2 regions of the Peribacillus sp. NPDC096447 genome follow, and region 2 is predicted to be linked to the other one. Evidence: a T-box and tRNA genes for the amino acid it is inferred to sense, from the RefSeq annotation. Region 2 holds a T-box; the other holds one or more tRNA genes.
What was found. The T-box of region 2 lies ahead of serS (serine--tRNA ligase). A T-box ahead of a tRNA ligase gene usually reads a tRNA of that ligase, here a tRNA-Ser.

Region 1: it has a tRNA-Ser gene. The T-box ahead of serS (serine--tRNA ligase) is inferred to sense a tRNA for this amino acid. The anticodon was not compared.

The regions. Positions count from the first base shown of each region.
Region 1 covers NZ_JBIWEV010000007.1:191,465-208,494, forward strand. The annotation lists gene ACIQZD_RS22580 (metal ABC transporter solute-binding protein, Zn/Mn family) at 113-1,153, shown strand; gene ACIQZD_RS22585 (DctP family TRAP transporter solute-binding subunit) at 1,206-2,270, opposite strand; gene ACIQZD_RS22590 (ATP-binding protein) at 2,411-4,021, shown strand; gene ACIQZD_RS22595 (response regulator) at 4,014-4,709, shown strand; gene ACIQZD_RS22600 (hypothetical protein) at 4,757-4,906, opposite strand; gene menC (o-succinylbenzoate synthase) at 5,347-6,450, opposite strand; gene ACIQZD_RS22610 (o-succinylbenzoate--CoA ligase) at 6,447-7,928, opposite strand; gene menB (1,4-dihydroxy-2-naphthoyl-CoA synthase) at 8,015-8,827, opposite strand; gene menH (2-succinyl-6-hydroxy-2,4-cyclohexadiene-1-carboxylate synthase) at 8,835-9,656, opposite strand; gene menD (2-succinyl-5-enolpyruvyl-6-hydroxy-3-cyclohexene-1-carboxylic-acid synthase) at 9,653-11,404, opposite strand; gene ACIQZD_RS22630 (isochorismate synthase) at 11,397-12,806, opposite strand; gene ACIQZD_RS22635 (1,4-dihydroxy-2-naphthoate polyprenyltransferase) at 13,106-14,026, shown strand; gene ACIQZD_RS22640 (TraR/DksA C4-type zinc finger protein) at 14,173-14,922, shown strand; tRNA gene ACIQZD_RS22645 (tRNA-Glu) at 14,964-15,035, opposite strand; tRNA gene ACIQZD_RS22650 (tRNA-Ser) at 15,039-15,129, opposite strand; tRNA gene ACIQZD_RS22655 (tRNA-Asn) at 15,131-15,205, opposite strand; tRNA gene ACIQZD_RS22660 (tRNA-Ile) at 15,218-15,294, opposite strand; tRNA gene ACIQZD_RS22665 (tRNA-Gly) at 15,300-15,373, opposite strand; tRNA gene ACIQZD_RS22670 (tRNA-His) at 15,378-15,453, opposite strand; tRNA gene ACIQZD_RS22675 (tRNA-Phe) at 15,470-15,545, opposite strand; tRNA gene ACIQZD_RS22680 (tRNA-Asp) at 15,569-15,644, opposite strand; tRNA gene ACIQZD_RS22685 (tRNA-Met) at 15,651-15,724, opposite strand; tRNA gene ACIQZD_RS22690 (tRNA-Ser) at 15,828-15,920, opposite strand; tRNA gene ACIQZD_RS22695 (tRNA-Ile) at 15,941-16,017, opposite strand; tRNA gene ACIQZD_RS22700 (tRNA-Met) at 16,028-16,104, opposite strand; tRNA gene ACIQZD_RS22705 (tRNA-Ala) at 16,133-16,208, opposite strand; tRNA gene ACIQZD_RS22710 (tRNA-Pro) at 16,226-16,302, opposite strand; tRNA gene ACIQZD_RS22715 (tRNA-Arg) at 16,314-16,390, opposite strand; tRNA gene ACIQZD_RS22720 (tRNA-Leu) at 16,400-16,488, opposite strand; tRNA gene ACIQZD_RS22725 (tRNA-Gly) at 16,501-16,575, opposite strand; tRNA gene ACIQZD_RS22730 (tRNA-Leu) at 16,584-16,665, opposite strand; tRNA gene ACIQZD_RS22735 (tRNA-Lys) at 16,674-16,749, opposite strand; tRNA gene ACIQZD_RS22740 (tRNA-Thr) at 16,770-16,845, opposite strand; tRNA gene ACIQZD_RS22745 (tRNA-Val) at 16,856-16,931, opposite strand; partial or broken rRNA gene rrf (5S ribosomal RNA) at 16,943-17,030, opposite strand, start outside.
Region 2 covers NZ_JBIWEV010000019.1:7,216-12,515, reverse strand. The annotation lists gene ACIQZD_RS25940 (YaaC family protein) at 1-548, opposite strand, end outside; gene guaB (IMP dehydrogenase) at 660-2,123, shown strand; gene ACIQZD_RS25930 (D-alanyl-D-alanine carboxypeptidase family protein) at 2,297-3,616, shown strand; T-box leader at 3,686-3,911, shown strand; gene serS (serine--tRNA ligase) at 3,975-5,252, shown strand.

The DNA.
Region 1 (17,030 bases), on a different contig from region 2:
CTTGCTTTCTTTTGCAATCTTTTGTATCATACAGAAGTCAAATCGTAATCATTTCGTTTTTACCCATAAAATTCAAATCGTAATCAATACGAATTATAAAGGAGCATTTCATATGAAAATTCGAGCATTGCTCTCGCTTTTCCTTGTTACTGCGGTATTTCTGTCAGCCTGCGGCAACTCGAAGGGAGAATCGAGTAAAGAAGAAACCAAGGATGCCTTGGATATATATACGACGGTTTACCCTTTACAATACTTCACTGAGGCCATTGGCGGGGAGTACGTAAACGTCGAGACGGTTTATCCTCCCGGAACGGATGAACACTCATTCGAACCCTCTCAAAAAGATATTGTAAAAATGGCTGAGTCAGACCTGTTTTTCTATATTGGCTATAATCTTGAAGGCTTTGTAACCAAGGCTGAACCAATTCTAAGTAAAGAAGGCGTCAGTACAGTTGCGGTGGGCGAAACGGTTCATCTAGATGAAGATGAGCATGCAAATGAAGACGAGCATGCAAATGAAGACGAACACGCGAATGAAGACGAACATGCAAATGAAGACGAACATGCAAATGAAGACGAACATGCAAATGAAGACGAACATGCAAATGAAGAAGACGGTCATGATCATGGAGGAGTTAATCCCCATTTGTGGTTAGATCCAATCTATTCCATTGACATGGCTAAAACCATCAAGGATGAATTAACGAAAAAAATGCCGGAACAGGAAGAATATTTCAACCGCCAATTCAATGAGCTTTCCGAAAAGCTTGAGGCTCTTGATGAAAAATTTGCGACGACGATCGAATCGGGCCGTACCAATAAGGTCATCGTTTCCCATTCTGCATATGGTTATTGGGAGGAACGCTACGGATTGGAACAAATTGGCGTCACAGGACTAACGTCATCAAACGAACCTTCTCAAAAGGAACTGGGGAAAATCGTAACCATGGCTGAAGAAGAAGACTTGAACTACGTCATCTTTGAACAGAATATCAGTTCTAAACTAACTGAGATCATCCAAAAGGAAATGGGAGCGAAATCACTTGAGCTCCATAACCTTTCAGTGTTGACGGATAAAGATATCGAAGCCGGCGAAGATTACTTCAGTTTAATGGAAAAGAACATCAAGACACTGCAAACTGCATTGCAATAGAAAAAAGGAGCAGGCCCTTTGGGTCCGCTCCTTTTTTGTCCCCATCATATAGTTATTCCTTTAAATGCTTCTCACGGATCTTTTTCATTTTCGTCATCAATTCGGTTCCAATCGTTGATTCGAAATCCGGATAAATGACAGTCATCTCATTCATCCATTCTTTCTTTTCTTCATCTGACAGTGTATAGATGTCGATATTCGATTTTTGCTGGATTTCCCGAAGCTGTTCCTGATTCAATTCATTTGATTTGATCCATAGCCATTTCGTTGTATCATCCATCGCCCTTTGGATTTGCTGCTGAATATCCAACGGGAGTTTGTTCCAAAACGGCTTGTTTATCATGACGACATAACCTAAATAACCGTGATCACTGATCGTTAAATAATTTTGCACCTCATATATTTTCTTGGAATAAATATTCGAAATCGTATTTTCCTGGCTGTCCGTTTCTTTAATTTCAAGGCTTTTATATGTTTCATTAAACTGCAGCTCAGCAGTTGTCGCCCCAAAATGCTTGAATTGAGTTTCCAGGACTGCACTTGGCATGATTCTAAAATTCTTTCCTGCAAAATCACTTGGATGCCGTATCGGTTTACTGCTTGTGATCTGTTTATAGTTATTCGACCAAAATGCGAGTCCCTCGATATCGATGGTATTCAGCTGCTTTAGCAGCTCTTCCCCCACTTCCCCATTCAACGCTTCCTGCAAGGCAGCGTCCGTTGGAAAAACGTAAGGGAGGTCCAATAGCATCCATTTCTTTGATATGCTCGTAATTTTAGATGTAGTCGGTGCAATCATCTGCACCTTGTTTTCTTGTAATGCTTCGATTTCTTCATGATCACTATATAATGACTGATTAGGATAAACTTCAATTTTGACACGATGATCTGTATATTCATCGACTAGTTGGGCAAATCGGTTCGCAGCTAGCCCTTTAGGTGTATTTTCGGCAACGACATGACTGAACTTAATCACGATTTGATCCTTCATCCCGACCTGCTCCTCATCCTTCGGCAAATTGAAACCGAAGCTTGTAAAGAACGATTGAAACGATATATACACGGCTATCAACAGCCCCAAGCCAATTAATAAGAAGTACCCCCATAATGCACGCATACCGACAACTCCTCACCGCTCACTTCACATTATCACTATTCTATCACAGCTTTTTGCTGTCGTAATACAATGCGCGAAAAATAGCGAAAAGTGATAGAAATTCTGTTACTATAAAGTATAGAAGTAATGGAGGAAAAACAATGGATAAATCCTTTCATATGCCCATTCAAATTAAAATCACCCTGCTATCATTCGTAATCGTCGCTTTTTCGATACTAATAGGCGGGATTTTTATATTCGGAAATATCGTTTCGGTCAGGGAAGATGAAATCGGCAAACGATCCATGATCACTGCCCATACCATTGCCGAACTGCCTGAAGTACAAAAATTGGTCCGTGAGCCCGAAGGATGGACGCAGCTCAATCCGATTATTGAAAACTTAAGGAAAATCCATCAAGCGGATTATATAGTTGTACTGAACAATCAGCATATACGCTATTCCCACCCCGTGTTCAGCCAATTGGGAACCCCATCGGAAAGCAGCGACGAAAGCGCTGCGTTCGCTGAACACGAATACCTTTCAAAGGCTGCTGGCGAACTAGGCATTTCCATCCGCGCATTTGTACCGATCCTTGATAGAGATAGAGAGCAAATCGGCGTCGTACTGGTTGGGAATATCTTGCCTACCATACCGGAATTAATCAAGGACCTGAAAGGCGAAATCGCGATTATCCTGGTCCTTACACTTCTATTCGGGGTATGCGGCTCATGGCTCATGGCAAAAAGGATAAAAAAAGAGACCTTCCAACTTGAACCCCATGAAATTTCACGGATGTTGGTTGAAAGGACTGCCGCTTTCAATGCCATGCATGAAGGGGTCATCGCCATAGATAATAATCAGACTATCACGATTTTCAATGAAAAGGCTAAGCAAATTTTCAATATCAACGGTGCGGTCATAGGCAAGAATATCAATGATATTATACACGATACACGTCTCCCGGAAGTGCTTGACCGGACATCTCCCATCTTTAATCAGGAGATCTCCGTTCAAAACAGGAATATTGTAAGCAACCGGGTACCGATAAAGATTGCGGATAAAACGATCGGTGCGGTGGCCATTTTCCAGGATCGTACCGATGTGACGAAGCTAGCTGAAGAGTTGACTAGTGTCAAAGCATTCGTTGAAGCTCTGCGCGTTCAAAACCATGAACATATGAACAAACTTCATACGATAGCAGGATTGATCCAGCTAGGCAATCTTGACGAAGCGCTGCATTACATTTTTCAGATCACGGAAGAACAAGAGGAATTGACCAGGTTTTTAACGAAGCACATTCACGATGATAATTTAGTGGGGCTGATATTAAGTAAGATCTCCTTGGGTAGGGAACTCGGAATCGAGCTCATCATGGACAAGCACACGAAATTGGACCGCTTCCCCGCTGATTTGGATCATCACGATTTTGTTTTGATAATCGGAAACCTGATCGAAAACTCATTCGCCGCGCTAAAGCATTGTTCAGAGGAAACAAAACAGGTTTATCTATCCATCTACCAGGATGAACATCATTGTCAAATCGTGCTTGAGGATAATGGGCCCGGCATTCCCGAGGACATTCATAAAGATATATTCGAGTATGGTTTTACAACAAAAGGTGCGGAAGGATCAGGAATTGGTCTTTATCTAATAGACCAAATTGTAAAAAAAGCGAACGGCGAAATGAAATTCACGACACGCCCTGACGAAGGAACAAGCTTTTTTCTTTCTTTTCCGATGCACGATATAGAGGAGAACCAAAATGACTAACGAAATTCGTGTACTTTTAATTGAAGACGACCCAATGGTCCAAGAGGTCAACAAACAGTTCATCGAGCGCCTGCCTGCCTTTAAAGTCGTTGATACAGCTTCAAATGGGCTTGAAGGTCTGGAAAAAATCAGGCATTCTAAACCCGACCTTGTCATTTTGGACATCTTCATGCCATCTTTAAACGGGGTTGATACACTTTATCAAATCAGAAAAGAGCAAATGGATGTGGATGTCATCATCATTTCAGCGGCAAATGATCAGAAAACGATTCGAAAAATGATACAGAACGGGGCTTTTGACTATTTAATCAAGCCATTTAAATTCGATAGGCTAAAACATACGCTGGAGCAATACTTTGCTTTTCGGATGGAGGTTGAACCTGACCATCAAATTTCTCAAAATCAGCTCGACCGAATCCTCTTTCAAAATAAAACACATTCTGAAGCGAGTCCGAAATATGATGTTCCCAAAGGATTGAATGGCGCGACTCTTAAGCAAGTGACGAAGTTCATAAAGACCCAGCCTGGGTCACTATCTGCAGAAGAAGTGGCTGATGGGATTGGAATCGCCAGAGTTACAGCAAGGCGCTATCTTGAATACTTGCATGGCGAAGAAGTCCTTCAGCTTGACGTACAATATGGCAGCATAGGCCGTCCAGTAAATAGATACCGGCTTAAAAAACCTTAAAACGCATGGGGACCGGCTCGAAACGGTTCCCTTTTTACTTTTAATCTTTACGCACCTGTCTTCCGGTCATATAGGCCCCACTTTCTCTTCAAAAGAAACAGCTCACACTCTTCCAATGCCGTCACTTCTTTAATGACATAGTCCGCCATGCCCCTTCTTAGTAGAATCTCCGCAATAAGGTACGGTTTTTTCTTCATACACTCTCCCCTCCCTTTCCCTTGGTTGCCATTCTTTTAATTTCATTATACAAAATAATCCAATAAAGAAAAAATAGACAAAGCCCCATTTTCTGAAAAAAATTATGATCTTTCCGGCCAGTTAAAAAAGTTCCTGGTTGATTTCAGTCATTCGTTCCCTTTCCGCCGACTGTCTGCCAAGCCTCATCAAATCAAGCATCTAGCGTCATCTTGGCTAGCTGGCAGAATTGTCGCAAATTTCTGCAGCTTAGCAAGAGTTTTAACAGGAAAAACAATGAACTGATTTGTTAGTATCCTATTAAAATCATTTTCAAAAAGGGTGGGGTTTCCGTCCAAGAAAATACTAATTGGGTGAGGTACATAGGCAAGGGGAGTGAGTGGAGTTAAAGGATTATCAATATTTGTAAAAAGAGGTGGGCAATGCACCTCCTTTGATGTTTTCACTTGTACAACTTACTATATGTAGTCAATTCCTTTAGCCGCTTTTCATTGATGGCAAAACCGATTCCAGCTTTATCGGGAACTTGGATCATGCCGTTTTCGACAAGTACTTCAGGATATATTATATCTTCATCCCAATAACGGGATGAAGATGATATATCCCCGGGAATCGTGAATCCTTTTAATGTGGCAAGAGCGATATTATGTGCACGTGAAATGCCAAATTCAATCATACCGCCGCACCAAACTGGCACATCATTTCCCAGGCATAGATCATGGATTCTTACAGCTTCCATCCAGCCGCCGACTTTAGCCATCTTAATGGTGATCACCCCACAGCTCTGGAGCGACAGCGCACTTTTGGCATCATGAAATGAATTTATGCTTTCATCAAGGCAAATAGGTGTCTGCAGCTGTTTCTGCAAAAATGAATGTTCCACAATATCGTCATGTCCCAGCGGCTGTTCAATCATCATCAGCTTAAACTCATCAAGCTTCTGAAGGTGTGTGATGTCATCAAGAGTGTACGCTGAATTGGCATCTGCCATGAGCGGGATATGAGGATAGGCCCGACGGATTTCCGCTAAAAACTCCAGATCAATTTGAGGATTGATTTTTATTTTATAACGCTGATAACCAGATCCGGAAAAATCCTCGATCTGGCGCATCGCATCTTCAATATCATTGGATGCAACGACTACACCAGCGGCCACTTCACTTCGTTCGCCGCCAAACAGCCGTCCGAGGTAGACTCCTTTCTGCTTCGCATATAAATCGAGGATTGCCTGCTCTAAAGCTGACTTCGCCATCGCATTCCGCCGGATTCCGCTCCATAAGTTCGGCAGCTCATCAGGATGCTTGATCTGACTGGCCAATGTCAACGGGATTAAGAAGTCATCCAAAATATGAAAGCATGTTTTGATCGTTTCCTCTGTATACCAAGGACTTGTAAAAGGGACAGCTTCACCGTATCCAATCAACCCATCCTTATCCATGGCTTCGACAATTATCACTTCCCGCTCGCTTACCGTTTCGAGATGCGTCTTGAATGGCCGTTTTAAAGGGGCCTTAATGAGCTTTAGGGAAATGGAGGATAACTTCATTGCCCTTCCCCCATTTCCTTCTTCAGTTCCCGTCTCAGAAGCTTGCTTGCGCCATTACGGGGAAGCTCCTTACAAAAAATCACGTTCCGGGGAATCTTATAGGATGCTAAATATCCCCTGCAATATTCCAGCAGTTCGCTCTCATCAAGCTCTGCACCTTGATGCAAGACGACAAAAGCAAGCGGGACCTGTCCCCACTTTTCATCGTCAGTCCCCGTCACTCCCGCTTCGAAAACATCAGGATGCATACTGAGGACGTTTTCAATCTCCGCCGGATAGACATTTTCACCGCCGGATATGATTAAATCCGAACGTCGGTCAAGCACATATAAAAAGCCTTCCTCATCAAGATAACCAAGATCCCCGGTATAAAGCCATCCATCGGTAATCGCCTGCTGTGTAGCGTCCATTCGATTAAAATAACCTTTCGTGACATTCGGACCTGAAACCACGATTTCACCCACTGCACCCGGTTCACACATAGTGCCGTCCTTCTCTATCCGTAACTGCGAAGGAAACAAAGGCTTCCCAGCTGATCCGATTTTTGACATGCTATATTCCGGTGCCAGCGTCACAATCTGTGAAGACGTTTCGGTCATCCCATATGATTGATAGACGGGAATCCCTTTCTCCTTACAGGCTTCAAGTAAATGGACGGGTGCAGGGCCGCCGCCCAACAGGAAACAGCGAAAGGTTTTTGGATAGCTTGTTCCTTTCAAATCCTGAACCATCCTATTCAGCATCGCCGTCACGACCGAAATGATCGTCACGCCATTTTCCTGAATGCTCCGGTTCGCTTCCCGTTCATCGAATCGTTCCGCCAAAACGACTTTCATGCCATAAATCACATTTTTCATCAGAATGGATAAACCGCTAATATGAAAGATCGGAACCGCACAATACCAAGAATCCTCCTCATGCAATCCAAGGTTCAGAACCGACCCTACTGCACTCCACCAATGGTTGCCGAATGTTTGGATCACACCCTTTGGATTTCCTGTCGTACCTGATGTATACATGATCGTAGCGGTATCCTCAAGGTAAAACTCTTGAAGTATTTCCGCCGTGCCTTCATCCGGCAATTCTTCCATTAAATGAAGGTTCAATTCCGGGAGAATCTCACCAATATCAGAAAGTTTGTCGGAGAAGGCACCTTCTGAAACCAAATAGGCAGTCCCACTATCCTCGATCTGCCAGGACAGCTCTTTTGCCGTTAACTTATTATTCAGCATCACAATCTTCACACCGAGATAAAATAGTGCATGGATAACGACAACACCATCAATATGATTACGGAGCAAAACCGCGCATGAATCGCCAGCGCCCAGACCAATGCTTGCCAGCTTACCAGCCATCTTCTCCGATAATGTATGCAGTTCAAGAAAGCTATACGTATTACCTTCAAACTCTATTGCCGGGCGATCTGGTGAAAGATGCGCCCGATTTTTCAGCCAGTTTGGCAACTTTTCTTCTGCCATTGCTGCTTACCCTCTTCCATTTTGATATAGAAAACAGCCCGGCGATTATCCGCCAAGCTGTCAGTCTCATCGATTCACACGTTTCATTAAGGGAAACGAGGGAATTGCCCAAAGTCCGGAGTGCGCTTTTCTTTGAATGCATCGCGGCCTTCTTTTGCTTCTTCTGTTGTATAGTATAAAAGTGTAGCGTCACCAGCCAATTGTTGAAGACCTGCAAGGCCATCCGTATCAGCGTTCATTGCCGCTTTCAAGAAACGAAGTGCAGTAGGGCTCTTCTCAAGCATTTCTTCACACCATTTAACCGTTTCCGCTTCTAATTGGTCTAATGGTACGACTGTGTTGACCAATCCCATATCCAATGCTTCCTGTGCATTGTATTGACGGCATAGGTACCAGATTTCACGCGCCTTTTTATGACCCACGATACGTGCAAGGTAGCCAGAACCATAACCAGCATCAAAGCTTCCTACATTCGGTCCAGTTTGTCCGAAAATTGCATTGTCAGCAGCAATCGTCAAGTCACATACCACGTTCAAGACATTACCGCCACCAATTGCATATCCTGCAACCATGGCTACGACTGGTTTTGGAATTACGCGAATCAAACGTTGCAAATCAAGAACATTTAGACGCGGAATGTTATCTTCACCCACATATCCACCATTTCCGCGTACTTTTTGGTCCCCGCCTGAACAGAATGCTTTGCCGCCTACACCTGTTAAAATAATGACACCAATGCTGGAATCATCACGCGCCCTTGCAAATGCATCAATCATTTCAGCAGTCGTTTTTGGCGTGAATGCATTATGTACATGTGGTCGATTGATGGACACTTTCGCAATCCCGTTATATTTTTCATACAAAATTTCATCATACTCACGTATTGTTTCCCATTGAATCGTCACCTTAATTCCTCCTTTTATTTCGCTTTAAAAACTCACTTATTATTTTACCAAACTTTTCTCCAACTTCCACATGAATAGCATGTCCCGCATCATTTATTATTTTCCATTCGGCCCGCTTCAACTTTTTTTTCATCGAGTCCGCAATTCGACAAAACTTCCGGTCAAGCTCACCGGTTACAAGGAGCACAGGGAAATCAAGGGTTTGCAGTTGTTCCCAGTATGAAGCCTGATTGCCGGTCCCCATACCAAGAAGGCTATTGGAAAGGCCGGCAGGGTCATTTGCCAACCGCTGCTCCCGAATGGCTGACCTGGTTTTGGCCGACAACCGTTTTTGACTTTCAAACAGAGGGATGTTTTCCCATTGATCCACAAACGCTTCCATGCCATTTTCAAGAATCCTTTCGGCAAGCTTCCGATCATTTCCCCTTCGGATTTCACGTTCCCCTTCTGTTAAAAGGCCCGGTGAAGCGCTCTCCAATATCAATGTATCAACATAGTCAGGAAACAAACAGGCAAATCCCAATCCGAGCCTTCCGCCCATCGAGTATCCAAGGATATGGGCTTTCGGGAAATGCAACACATCCAAAATATACTTGATATCCTCAGCGACACGCTCGATTTTATACCTTCGATGATCGGCTGGTGACGCAGACATGCCATGACCGATGATGTCGACCATGATTAACGTATACCTGTCACTCAGTAGCGGAATGAGGAATTTCCATGTATCCCGATTTCCCGTAAATCCATGTAAAAGTACAAGAGGATCTCCATTTCCCGTTATTTCAACAGCATAATTGACATCCTTGCTGACAATATTCATGATATTTCCCTGTCTAACACCATTTTTATTTCCTGGGAAACAAAGCTCCACAAATTTCGATGCTTTTGTAAATTGGACTCTCTTTCTGTCGGAACTTCAATGATTTTGAGTCCTTGAATTTCGAATGACTCTGTAAATACCTTCTCTAACTCATCCCAATTTTGCACCTTGTTGTATTTACCGCCATAAAGCTCGGCAGTATGGGAAAAATCAAGCCCATGAGGCGTTCCGAATAGCGTTTCGAAATGTTCCCTCTCATTCGCCTGCGGCAAGAAGGAGAAAATGCCGCCGCCATCATTATTAACCAGCAATATCGTGATATTTTGTTTTTGAAGTTTTGCCGCAAGCAAGCCATTCATATCATGGAAAAAGCTTAAATCCCCGATTGCCAGCACTGTATTTTTTGATACCGTGCTTACGCCAAGCGCAGTGGAAACGACACCATCGATGCCATTCGCCCCGCGATTTGCAAAGGTTTTGATTCCTTTTCCATTATTCAAAAAGAAAGTATCCAAATCACGTATGGGCATACTATTCCCGACAAACAACGTCGATTCCAATGGCATCATATCAGCAAGCAGGGCGAACAGCTTGCCTTCGCTTAACTCCGCTTCATCCCTGACGGAGGCTAAGGCATCCTTCGTCGCTCCGTTGACGGTTTGCCATAAGCGAAGCCATTCATCATCATGGGAGGAAGAAATACTTTCAGCAATTCGCAGACAAAAATCTTTCTCTTCGCTGTAAATCATATTCGTTGCCAATCCGGCTGGTTCGCGCCAGCCTGCTCCGCCATCGACGACCAAAGTGATTGCCTGTTTTTGTTTTTTCATGAATAACAATAACGGTTTAGAAACAGGCATTGCCCCGAATCGCAAGATCACTTCCGGCCTGAAAGCCGCTTTTGCCGTTTCATCGCGTAGAAACGTATCGTAAGAATCAATAATTACGGCTTTGTCATGACTTCCGCTCCTTAGCTGTGAAAGGGGATCAGCCAGTACCGGAAAGGCAAGTTTTTCCGCTAATGCGACGATGGCTTCCTTCATCTCTGGATGAGGTAATTCGCCACATACAATCATACCTTGCTTAGCTTGTGACAATGTAGTTGCAACAGCTTCTATTTGTGATGATGACAGTGACAGTTCTCCACTGTCAATCAACACTGCAGGCGTCATTTTATTTTGCCTGCACTCCTTTGCTTTCTCCAGGTCCGGAATCAATGGTTCTCGAAGCGGGAAATTCAAATGTACAGGCCCTGCAGGCTCAGCTGCAGCTGTTGCCACTGCCCTTGCACCGACCGTTCTGGCATACCGCATCATCCCATCCGTGCTTTCAGGAAGTGCCATTTCGACAAACCATTTTACATGTCTCCCGTAAAGGTGCATCTGATCGATCGCCTGCGGGGCTCCGACATCACGCAATTCATGCGGGCGGTCAGCGGTAAGTACAATAAGCGGCACTCTTGAATAGAAAGCCTCAATGACGGCTGGGTAATAGTTTGCAGCGGCTGTACCTGACGTACAAAGAAGTCCGACAGGTTCTTTTAGGGCCTTAGCCAAACCAAGGGCAAAAAAAGCAGCCGAACGCTCATCCACATTAATATGAATTTCGATATCAGGATGTTCCACCAGCAACAAAGCCAGGGGTGTGGATCGTGAACCAGGGCTCACCACCACATGCTTCACCTCATTTTGTGCCAGCTCATCGACAAATGAAGCAGCATACGCTGTCAATGCATCTCGGTCATTCATTAAGATTTCCTCCTAAAGCACTTAACATCGGATTGAATTTAATCCCCGTTTCCCGGTATTCACTTTCGGGAGTCGAATCTTCCACTACTCCGCATCCGGCAAAGAGTGAGGCCTCATTGTTCTGTATTAGTGCAGAACGTATCCCTACAGCGAATTCCCCGTTTCCATACGTATCCACCCAGCCTAAAGGACCCGCATAAAAGCCACGTTCCAGACCTTCCATTTCCCGAATTCGGACAACCGCCTTTTCTTTGGGAAGTCCGCCCATAGCAGGGGTTGGGTGGAGATTCTCGACAAATTCAAAAATCGTGACACCTTCCTTTGATATACCGCGGACCGGTGTGTACAAATGCTGGATATGACGGTTTTTCATAAGTGTCGGTCCGGCCGGGACCATCACCTTTTCGCATACTGAATCAAAGGCATTGGATATCATCGACACGACATATTGATGCTCTTGTAAATTCTTTTGGTCATGAAGCAATTCTTCACCAAGACAAACATCTTCCTGCTCATCTTTCCCTCGTCCCATCGATCCAGCAAGACAGGTAGAAAAAACTTCATTTCCCTGTTTCTTAATCAAACGTTCAGGGGTGGCACCAACAAAACAGTCACCTCCAGCTTCCAAACTGAAAATATAACTCAATGGCTGCTCAGCAATCAATTGTTCAAGTACTTTCCCTGAATCGATGGAACGTTCAAAACCAAGTCGAAGCTCCCTTGCCAAAACGATTTTGTCGAGATCTGTCGTCTTGATTTCCTGAACAGCCTCTGCGACCGTCCGCTTCCATTCCTCAGGTTCGACTTCCCTCTGCATAACCAGGGAATTTGCACCCAATCCATTGCCATCCAAGCTTTTGAAAAGGAAAGCTTCCCGTTCATTTATCATATCTATGAAGAGTTTTTCTGAATCATCAGGCGAACAAAGTAAGTTTGTCGTTAAGTAAGCTTGTTTCCCCACTATTGACAGCATGAAGGCAGGTATATAAAAAAGGTTGTCCCCGAACTGATTCCAAAGGAGCGTACTGTCAGTTTCATAATCAAAAGAAAAGCCCCCAAACAGTAAAGGACCTGTCGCTTCTATATCGGTCACTCCTGTTTTGACAGCATTATTCTGCAGTTTGATCCAGCTCTTTTCGACTTCTCTATAACGTTCGGCATTCGATGCCGCTTTGAGTTTCTTAACATTGCCTAAACCGGTGATGGTTATTTCCTTTGCAGGGTCCTCCCAGAAAAAGCGTTCACCCGCGTACCGTTCTCTTCCAGCTTGATAAAATGAAAGGGGGTTGTTGCATTTAATCTTCTTAATATGACTGAATAGAACTTGATCATTCAAGTCCTTCGCCTTTTGTATAGCTGAAGCCAGTCCCTGAAACTGTTCAGTTTCCTCTGAGATAGCCAAAAAAATCCCCCCAAATGTACATTTTAAAAGCTTTTTAACCTATTTAAAGATACACCTCCCTTGAACCTCATGTCAATAAAACGCCCCTTTACCGAACGATTCTTTCCTGTTCTTTTCCTTATTATATGAATCTTAGCGAATGTAGAGAAATACCCTGGATTTTGGAAATGGATCATCCAGGAATTCCAATTATCACCCTTACCCACTTTTCCTGCATTTATTAGGATAACCTTTTGTGCAACATTTCAATATTTGTTATAATTTCGAGAGAACCAATAATGATTTTGAGGAGAGAAATAATGCAAACAGAATACGACGGACTTCCCCTTAAACGGACCTGGAAGATTTGGTGGGAGTTAATTCGTCCACATACACTAACCGCAGCTTTTGTCCCAGTCTTACTTGGAACTGTGATTGCACTTTTGGAAGATGGAGTGAATTGGTTACTATTCGCTGCCATGATGATTGCCAGTATCCTGATTCAAGCTGCTACCAATTTATTCAATGAATACTATGATTTCAAGAGAGGCTTGGATACGGAGGAATCCGTAGGCATCGGCGGCGGGATCGTCCGTCATGGGATGACCCCCAAACTAATCATGAGCTTGGCCCTTGGCATGTATGCCATCGCCTTGATAATTGGGATCTATATCTGTGCCGCATCATCTTGGTGGCTTGCTGCAGTAGGACTGGTTTGCATGCTTGTCGGCTATCTTTATACAGGCGGTCCCCTTCCCATTTCATATACACCATTCGGGGAACTTTTTTCTGGATTGTTCATGGGCTTTTTGATAATCCTGATCGCCTTTTTCATTCAAACCGGTGATGTTTCTTCAACAGCCATCTTAATAGCCATTCCAAGTGGGATTTTGGTCGGGCTGATCAACTTATCCAATAACCTGCGTGACCATGATGGAGATAAGGCTCACGGGCGCAAAACGATGCCTGTAGTGATGGGCAGGAAAAACGCCCTGACATTCATGGCAATCATGTTCGCCTTCTCTTATCTATGGCTTGTTGGGCTAGTCCTTACCGGAAGCGTAACGGCGTGGATTCTCCTTGCCTTCCTTAGCATACCGAAGGCCATGGCCGCAATCAAAGGCTTCGTAGGCAAAACGCAGCCGATCACGATGGTCCCGGCAATGAAAGCCACGGCCCAAACGAACACCTTCTTTGGCTTACTCATGGCCATTGGATTATTCATCAGCTATCTTATCTAATCTCCGAGGACTGAGCTCATCCACTCAGTCCTTTTTTCTATCTTCCGTTCCATATTGTTTTCCTATACTCCGATTCGGGTAATAGATAATACAATCATCTTACCAATATAAAATGATATTTGGACTTTAGAAGGAGTGAATAGGAGATGGCAACGAAACAACAAACGCAAAAATTAAAAAAGGAACTGCTTCAAGAAAAAAATGAGTTAAGTAGTAGAATTCAAAATGACGAACAATCCGTTCTGGATAAAAGCCAGACGGAATCCGTAGGGGAATTATCATCCTATGATAATCATCCTGCTGACCTAGGAACCGAATTATTCGAGATGGAACGGAATCAAGCACTCGATGAGCATGCACAATCAGAAATGGAGAAAATCGACGAAGCATTGAAAGCAATGGAAGAAGGTTCGTATGGCCATTGTAAAACCTGCAATGGGGAAATCCCCATCGAGAGGCTTGAAGCGATCCCAAGCACCCTCTACTGTGTCGAACATGCCCCGGAACGGTCACTTTCACAAGACCGGCCAGTGGAGGAGGAAATACTGATTCCATCCAAGGGTGATCATTTTGAAAATCGTCATGGAATCGAAATGGTGGATAAAGAAGATAGCTTTGGGGAAGTTGCGAAATTCGGTACATCCGAAACGCCATCTGATTACACCGGCGATCATGACAATTATAATGATCTATATAAAACTGAGGATGAAACGAATGGATTTCCTGAAGACTATGAAGGATTTGCCGCAAATGATATAGAAGGGAAAAATAGAGTGGATATACCAAACAAAAAGCAAAAGGAATATGAAGATACACTGGAAGAAGCAAATATCGAATCCAATCTAGGAGACATTCCCTTTAAACAAAAAGATAGTTATATAAATGAAAAGAAATGAAAAAAAGAAGCATACATGAATGTATGCTTCCTTTTTTGTTATGACCCGTACGGGATTCGAACCCGTGTTACCGCCGTGAAAGGGCGGTGTCTTAACCGCTTGACCAACGGGCCAACTGGCGGAGAAGGAGGGATTTGAACCCTCGCGCCGCTCGCGCGACCTACACCCTTAGCAGGGGCGCCTCTTCAGCCTCTTGAGTACTTCCCCATGGCTCCGCAGGTAGGACTCGAACCTACGACCGTTCGGTTAACAGCCGAATGCTCTACCACTGAGCTACTGCGGAACAATATGAATATGGTGGGCCTAAATGGACTCGAACCATCGACCTCACGCTTATCAGGCGTGCGCTCTAACCAGCTGAGCTATAGGCCCATATTTGGAGCGGGTGAAGGGAATCGAACCCTCATCATCAGCTTGGAAGGCTGAGGTTTTACCACTAAACTACACCCGCGAAATGGGGCGACTGATGGGAATCGAACCCACGAATGCCTGAACCACAATCAGGTGCGTTAACCACTTCGCCACAACCGCCGTAATATGAAAGATATGGTGGCTCAGGACGGAATCGAACCGCCGACACAAGGATTTTCAGTCCTTTGCTCTACCGACTGAGCTACTGAGCCACATTTGTATTAAATTTAAAAAATGGCGGTCCCGACGGGAATCGAACCCGCGATCTCCTGCGTGACAGGCAGGCATGTTAACCGCTACACCACGGGACCTAATAATTGCGGGGACAGGATTTGAACCTGCGACCTTCGGGTTATGAGCCCGACGAGCTACCGGACTGCTCCACCCCGCGACGGTAATAATGAAACGATTTGCATCAAGTTTTCGTGTATATTGTTCCATCCGCATCCTTTATGTAAGGCTGTTTCAAAACAACTTGCTGCTTTTTGAAAAAATGGAGGAGGTAGAGGGATTCGAACCCCCGCGGGATTTGACTCCCCTGTCGGTTTTCAAGACCGATCCCTTCAGCCGAACTTGGGTATACCTCCACGGCTTTAAAAAATGAATATGGTGGACCTTGTAGGACTCGAACCTACGACCGGACGGTTATGAGCCGTCTGCTCTAACCAGCTGAGCTAAAGGTCCTTATATTTATTGGTAGCGGCGGAGGGGATCGAACCCCCGACCTCACGGGTATGAACCGTACGCTCTAGCCAGCTGAGCTACACCGCCAATATAATATAAGTATCTGATTGAAAAATGGTGGAGCCTAGCGGGATCGAACCGCTGACCTCCTGCGTGCAAGGCAGGCGCTCTCCCAGCTGAGCTAAGGCCCCATTCATTAAAAATCACGTGGTCGGGAAGACAGGATTCGAACCTGCGACCCCTTGGTCCCAAACCAAGTGCTCTACCAAGCTGAGCTACTTCCCGCAATAAAAACATGGTGCGCCCGGCGGGAGTCGAACCTACAACCTTCTGATTCGTAGTCAGATGCTCTATCCAATTGAGCTACGGGCGCATATTATGATGGTGCCGAGGACCGGAATCGAACCGGTACGGTAGTCACCTACCGCAGGATTTTAAGTCCTGTGCGTCTGCCAGTTCCGCCACCCCGGCACATACGAAAAGTGGAGCGGAAGACGGGATTCGAACCCGCGACCCCAACCTTGGCAAGGTTGTATTCTACCACTGAACTACTTCCGCATGAAAGATGCGGGTGAAGGGACTTGAACCCCCACGCCTTGCGGCGCCAGATCCTAAGTCTGGTGCGTCTGCCAATTCCGCCACACCCGCATATAAAATGGTGAGCCATGAAGGATTCGAACCTTCGACCCTCTGATTAAAAGTCAGATGCTCTACCAACTGAGCTAATGGCTCGTGCTTGTACTATCTTAAAATGGTGCCGGCAAGAGGACTTGAACCCCCAACCTACTGATTACAAGTCAGTTGCTCTACCAGTTGAGCTACACCGGCAGGTGTAAAATGGTGGAGGATGACGGGATCGAACCGCCGACCCTCTGCTTGTAAGGCAGATGCTCTCCCAGCTGAGCTAATCCTCCATATAAAACCTGCTTGGCGACGTCCTACTCTCACAGGGGGAAACCCCCAACTACCATCGGCGCTGAAGAGCTTAACTGCCGTGTTCGGAATGGGAACGG
Region 2 (5,300 bases):
GGTAATTGAAAGCCATTCGAAGACGGTAACATGGCGACGAAATTTTTCTTTGAAACCGACCATGTAAAATTTTGCATGTCTGGGATTTCCTTCACTAATGTTCCCATGGAAAACTTTTCACCTTCCAGATGCTTGATATGAAATAACTTCTCGGCAATGCAGGTGAAAAGTCCATTCTTTTGCGTTTTCACTTCGTCCTTTAAAAATTCATATTGTTGTTTTTTCTTTTTTCTCGTTGTTACCCCATGGGCAAGCATCGAAGTTGATTCCGGATAGTTAGGGTCAATCGTGAGCAGACAAGCCTTTAACAATTGAGCGAATCCATAAAATGTAAGTATTGGTTGTATGGAAAGTGGTGCAATGGCAGCCTGATTATAATAAGTTTTAGCGTGTTCAAGATGGTAAATAAATGGATAACAATTATCGTAACTTTTTATTTCCGCTTCTGCTATTTTTTCGTGCATGTAACATTTTTGTAAAAAAAGTTGTGAGGAAGATGCGGAAAAAAAAGGTGTATATATATCGAAATTATCATTGTTTTCAGGCATTGCAGCTATCCTCCGAATTAATAGAATAATCAAACTTTTATTTCTCTTCTTGACAGTAGTATGTCCTATTGATAACCTACAAATAATATTTTTAAGCAGGAGGGGAAAATAATGTGGGAAAATAAATTTGCAAAAGAAGGTTTAACCTTTGATGATGTCCTATTAATTCCAGCGAAATCAGAGGTTTTGCCGAAAGATGTTAACCTTCAAGTCAACTTAGCTGAAAACTTAAGGCTCAACCTTCCTATCATCAGCGCAGGAATGGATACCGTGACAGAAGCTGAGATGGCAATCGCCATGGCTCGTCAAGGCGGATTGGGTATCATTCATAAAAATATGTCCATTGAAGCACAAGCTGAACTGGTGGATAAAGTAAAACGTTCAGAAAGCGGTGTAATTACCGATCCATTTTTCTTAACGCCGGATCACCAAGTATTCGATGCAGAGCATTTAATGGGTAAATATCGCATTTCAGGTGTTCCTGTAGTCAACAATATAGAGGATCAAAAACTTGTGGGTATCATTACAAACCGTGATTTGCGATTTATTTCCGATTTTTCCTTGAAGATTTCCAGTGTCATGACTGTAGAGAATCTGGTCACAGCGCCAGTGGGAACTAACTTGGAACAAGCAGAGAAGATCCTTCAAAAATACAAAATTGAAAAGCTTCCCCTTGTGGATGATAATGGAGTTCTTAAAGGACTTATTACGATCAAGGATATCGAGAAAGTCATCGAGTTCCCGAATTCGGCGAAAGATAAGCAAGGAAGATTACTTGCAGGTGCTGCAGTCGGCGTGACCAAGGATACAATGAAGCGTGTCGAAATGCTGGTTAAGTCCCATGTCGATGCAATTGTACTTGATACTGCTCACGGTCATTCAGAAGGCGTCCTTGAAATGGTTAAGGAAATCCGCGGGACATATCCTGAATTGACGATCATTGCCGGTAATGTGGCAACAGCTGAAGGTACGAAAGCATTGATTGAAGCGGGAGCTGATGTAGTGAAAGTGGGAATCGGACCAGGGTCAATCTGTACGACAAGGGTTGTAGCTGGTGTAGGTGTTCCGCAAATCACGGCAGTCTTCGATTGTGCGACAGAAGCAAGGAAACATGGTAAAACGATCATCGCTGATGGCGGAATCAAATACTCTGGTGATATCGTTAAAGCCCTAGCTGCAGGCGGACATGCAGTAATGCTTGGCAGTATGCTTGCCGGTGTAACTGAAAGCCCGGGCGAAACGGAAATTTTCCAAGGCCGCCGTTTTAAAGTGTATCGGGGTATGGGCTCTGTTGCTGCAATGGAAAAGGGATCTAAGGATCGTTACTTCCAAGAAGATAACAAGAAATTCGTACCAGAAGGCATCGAAGGCCGCCTTCCATATAAAGGACCTTTATCAGATACCATTTTCCAGCTGATTGGCGGCATTCGTTCAGGTATGGGATATTGCGGTACAGCCACATTGGAAGAGTTGAGGGAAAACTCTCAATTTGTCAAAATGACTGGTGCCGGATTAAGGGAAAGCCATCCTCATGATGTCCAAATTACAAAAGAAGCACCGAACTACTCAATGTAATGAATTTAACATATAATCGTCATTAAAATTTATTGTTAAAATAGACAGAGTCTGCGATTACTCTGTCTATTTTTTTTATTTTTTCTGTGATAAACTAGACAAGGTGTCAAGGGAATTACATAAAGTTTCTTCTTTGTTATAGAGATTAGCTTAAAAGTTGGAGGTATTGGAAATTGAAAAAAATCAGCAAGATGACCCTCATTTTCACTTTTGTTTTTGTTCTTGTTATGTCGCAATTTGCCTATCAACCGGGGGAAGCTGTTGCTGAATCTGATAATTTGGGTTTAAAAGCAGAGGCAGCCATCATCATTGATGGTGAAACAGGACAAATCGTGTATGAAAAAAATGCCGATAAAGTATTAGGGATTGCATCCATGTCTAAAATGATGACAGAGTACATCATAATGGAGTCAATTGAAAATGGGAAAATCAGTTGGGATCAAAAAGTTAAAATAAATAAATACGTACATGACCTTTCAAAAGCACCCAATTTGTCGAATGTTGGGTTAACGGAAGGTGAAGATTATACAGTTAAGGAACTATATCAAGCTATGGCCGTCTATTCCGGAAATGCGGCAACAGTAGCTTTAGCACAGCTAGTTTCCGGAAGTGAAAAGAGCTTCGTTAAGTTAATGAACGAAAAAGCGAAGGAATTAGGCTTGAAAAACCATAAATTCGTTAATGCCAGCGGCTTGAATAACGGCGATTTATTAGGGCAGTTTCCTTCAGGTGATGAAGATGATGAAAATATCATGACAGCAAAAGATACTGCACTTCTTGCTTATCGTTTAATAAATGATTATCCGGAAGTGTTGAAAATCGCCAGCATCCCTAAATTGAAGTTCCGTGATGGAAAAGAATATCCGAACTTCAACTGGATGCTGCCTGGCCTGATATTTGAATATAAAGGCGTAGATGGACTAAAAACGGGATCTACTGACTTTGCCGGATATGGACACACAGGGACGGTTATCCAGGACGGTCAGCGCTATATCACGGTGGTCATGAAGTCCACTAATAAAAACGAACGTTTTGCGGATAGCACTAAGCTTATGAACTATGCTTATGCAACCTTTAAAAAGGAAAAAGTCCTTCCTGCCAACTACCAGGTGAAAGGGAAAGAAACACTTTCAGTAGTGAAAGGCAAGGAAAAAAACGTTAAGATTCAATCTGAAAAAGCGGTCGAGCTACTTGTTGAAAATGGTGAGAAAGACAACTATAAAACAGATTTAGTGATCGATAAAAACAAATTGAATGATGATGGTAAGCTGACTGCACCAATCAAAAAAGGTGAAAAGCTAGGTTACATCACAGTCACTCCTAAAAAAGGTGAAGATTACGGGTACATCAACGGAGATCAGGTTAAGGTTAACGTCGTAGCTGCTGAATCTGTTGAAAAGGCAAACTGGTTCGTACTATCAATGCGAGCGGTTGGCGGATTCTTTGGTGACGTATGGAGCAGTGTAGCTTCCACTGTTAAAGGCTGGTTTTAAGTTTCACGTATAAAACGGTTGCGTAATGTATAAAATTATAGTACATTATGGAAAACAATCTGATTATATAAGAAAGCAATGACAGGAAATAGTAACAAGTATTTCTTTCTATAGAGAGCCGATGGCTGGTGGAAATCGGTGTGAGAGTTTTGTGAATCCCTCCTGGAGCAGAGTATGGAAAGCCTTTTGGGTCAGTAAGTACTTTCGGTTAAAAGCCGTTATCGTGATAAGTGGTAGGCGTTTTTAGATAGGCCTTCAACTAGGGTGGCAACGCGGGTTAACTCTCGTCCCTTCTTCAGGGGACGGGAGTTTTTTGCGTTCTTTGATAAAATATCAAAATATTAAGGAGGAACTGAAAATGTTGGATTTGAAATATGTAAGAAATAATTTTGAAGAAGTGAAGCGTGTATTGCAATTTAGAGGGGAAGATTTGACCGATTTAGGTAAATTCGAGGAACTGGATGTAAAGCGTCGGGCTTTGATTGCTGATACGGAAAAGTTGAAAAGCCAAAGAAATGAAGTTTCACAGCAAGTGGCCGTATTGAAACGGGAAAAAAAAGATGCAGATCAGCTGATTGTCCAAATGCGTGAAGTTGGTGACCGTATCAAAGGATTCGATGATGAACTTCGTGAAGTGGAAGCCCAGTTAGAAACATTACTTCTTTCCATTCCGAACATTCCGCATGAAAGTGTGCCTGTTGGTGAGACGGAAGACGATAATGTCGAAATCCGTAAATGGGGAGAGTTACCGGAATTCAAGTTTGAACCGAAACCACACTGGGATGTAGCCGGAGATCTAGGCATCCTGGATTTTGAACGGGCAGCAAAAGTGACCGGCAGCCGATTTGTATTTTATAGGGGTCTTGGTGCTCGATTAGAACGTGCATTAATCAGCTTTATGTTAGACCTTCATGTTGAGGAACATGGATATGAAGAAATGCTGCCACCATATATGGTTAATCGTGCAAGCATGACTGGCACAGGTCAATTGCCAAAATTCGAAGAGGATGCTTTCCGTATTGAAAGTGATGATTACTTCTTGATTCCTACAGCTGAAGTCCCGGTGACAAACTTCCATCGTGATGAAATCATGAGCATGGATGATCTGCCGATAAGCTATGCGGCATATAGTGCTTCATTCCGTTCAGAGGCAGGATCTGCAGGTCGTGATACCCGCGGGTTAATTCGTCAGCACCAGTTCAATAAAGTTGAACTAGTGAAGTTCGTGAAGCCGGAAGATTCTTATGCAGAATTGGAAAATCTCACGGGTCATGCCGAGAAGGTCCTTCAATTGCTAGGACTTCCATACCGAGTGCTGAGCATGTGTACGGGAGACCTTGGCTTCACTGCTGCTAAAAAGTATGATATCGAGGTTTGGATCCCGAGTTATGGGACGTACCGCGAAATTTCTTCTTGCAGTAACTTTGAAGCATTCCAGGCTAGACGGGCCAATATCCGCTTCAGACGTGATGCAAAAGGTAAACCGGAACACGTCCATACTCTAAATGGATCAGGTTTGGCAATCGGCCGTACAGTCGCAGCCCTTTTGGAAAATTATCAGCAGGAAGATGGCAGTGTTATCATTCCTGAAGTATTACGTCCATATATGCGCGGTGCGGAAGTCATTAAACCGTAAGACAAAAGGAATCAGCTTCTGATTACAGAGGCTGATTCTCCTTTTTAT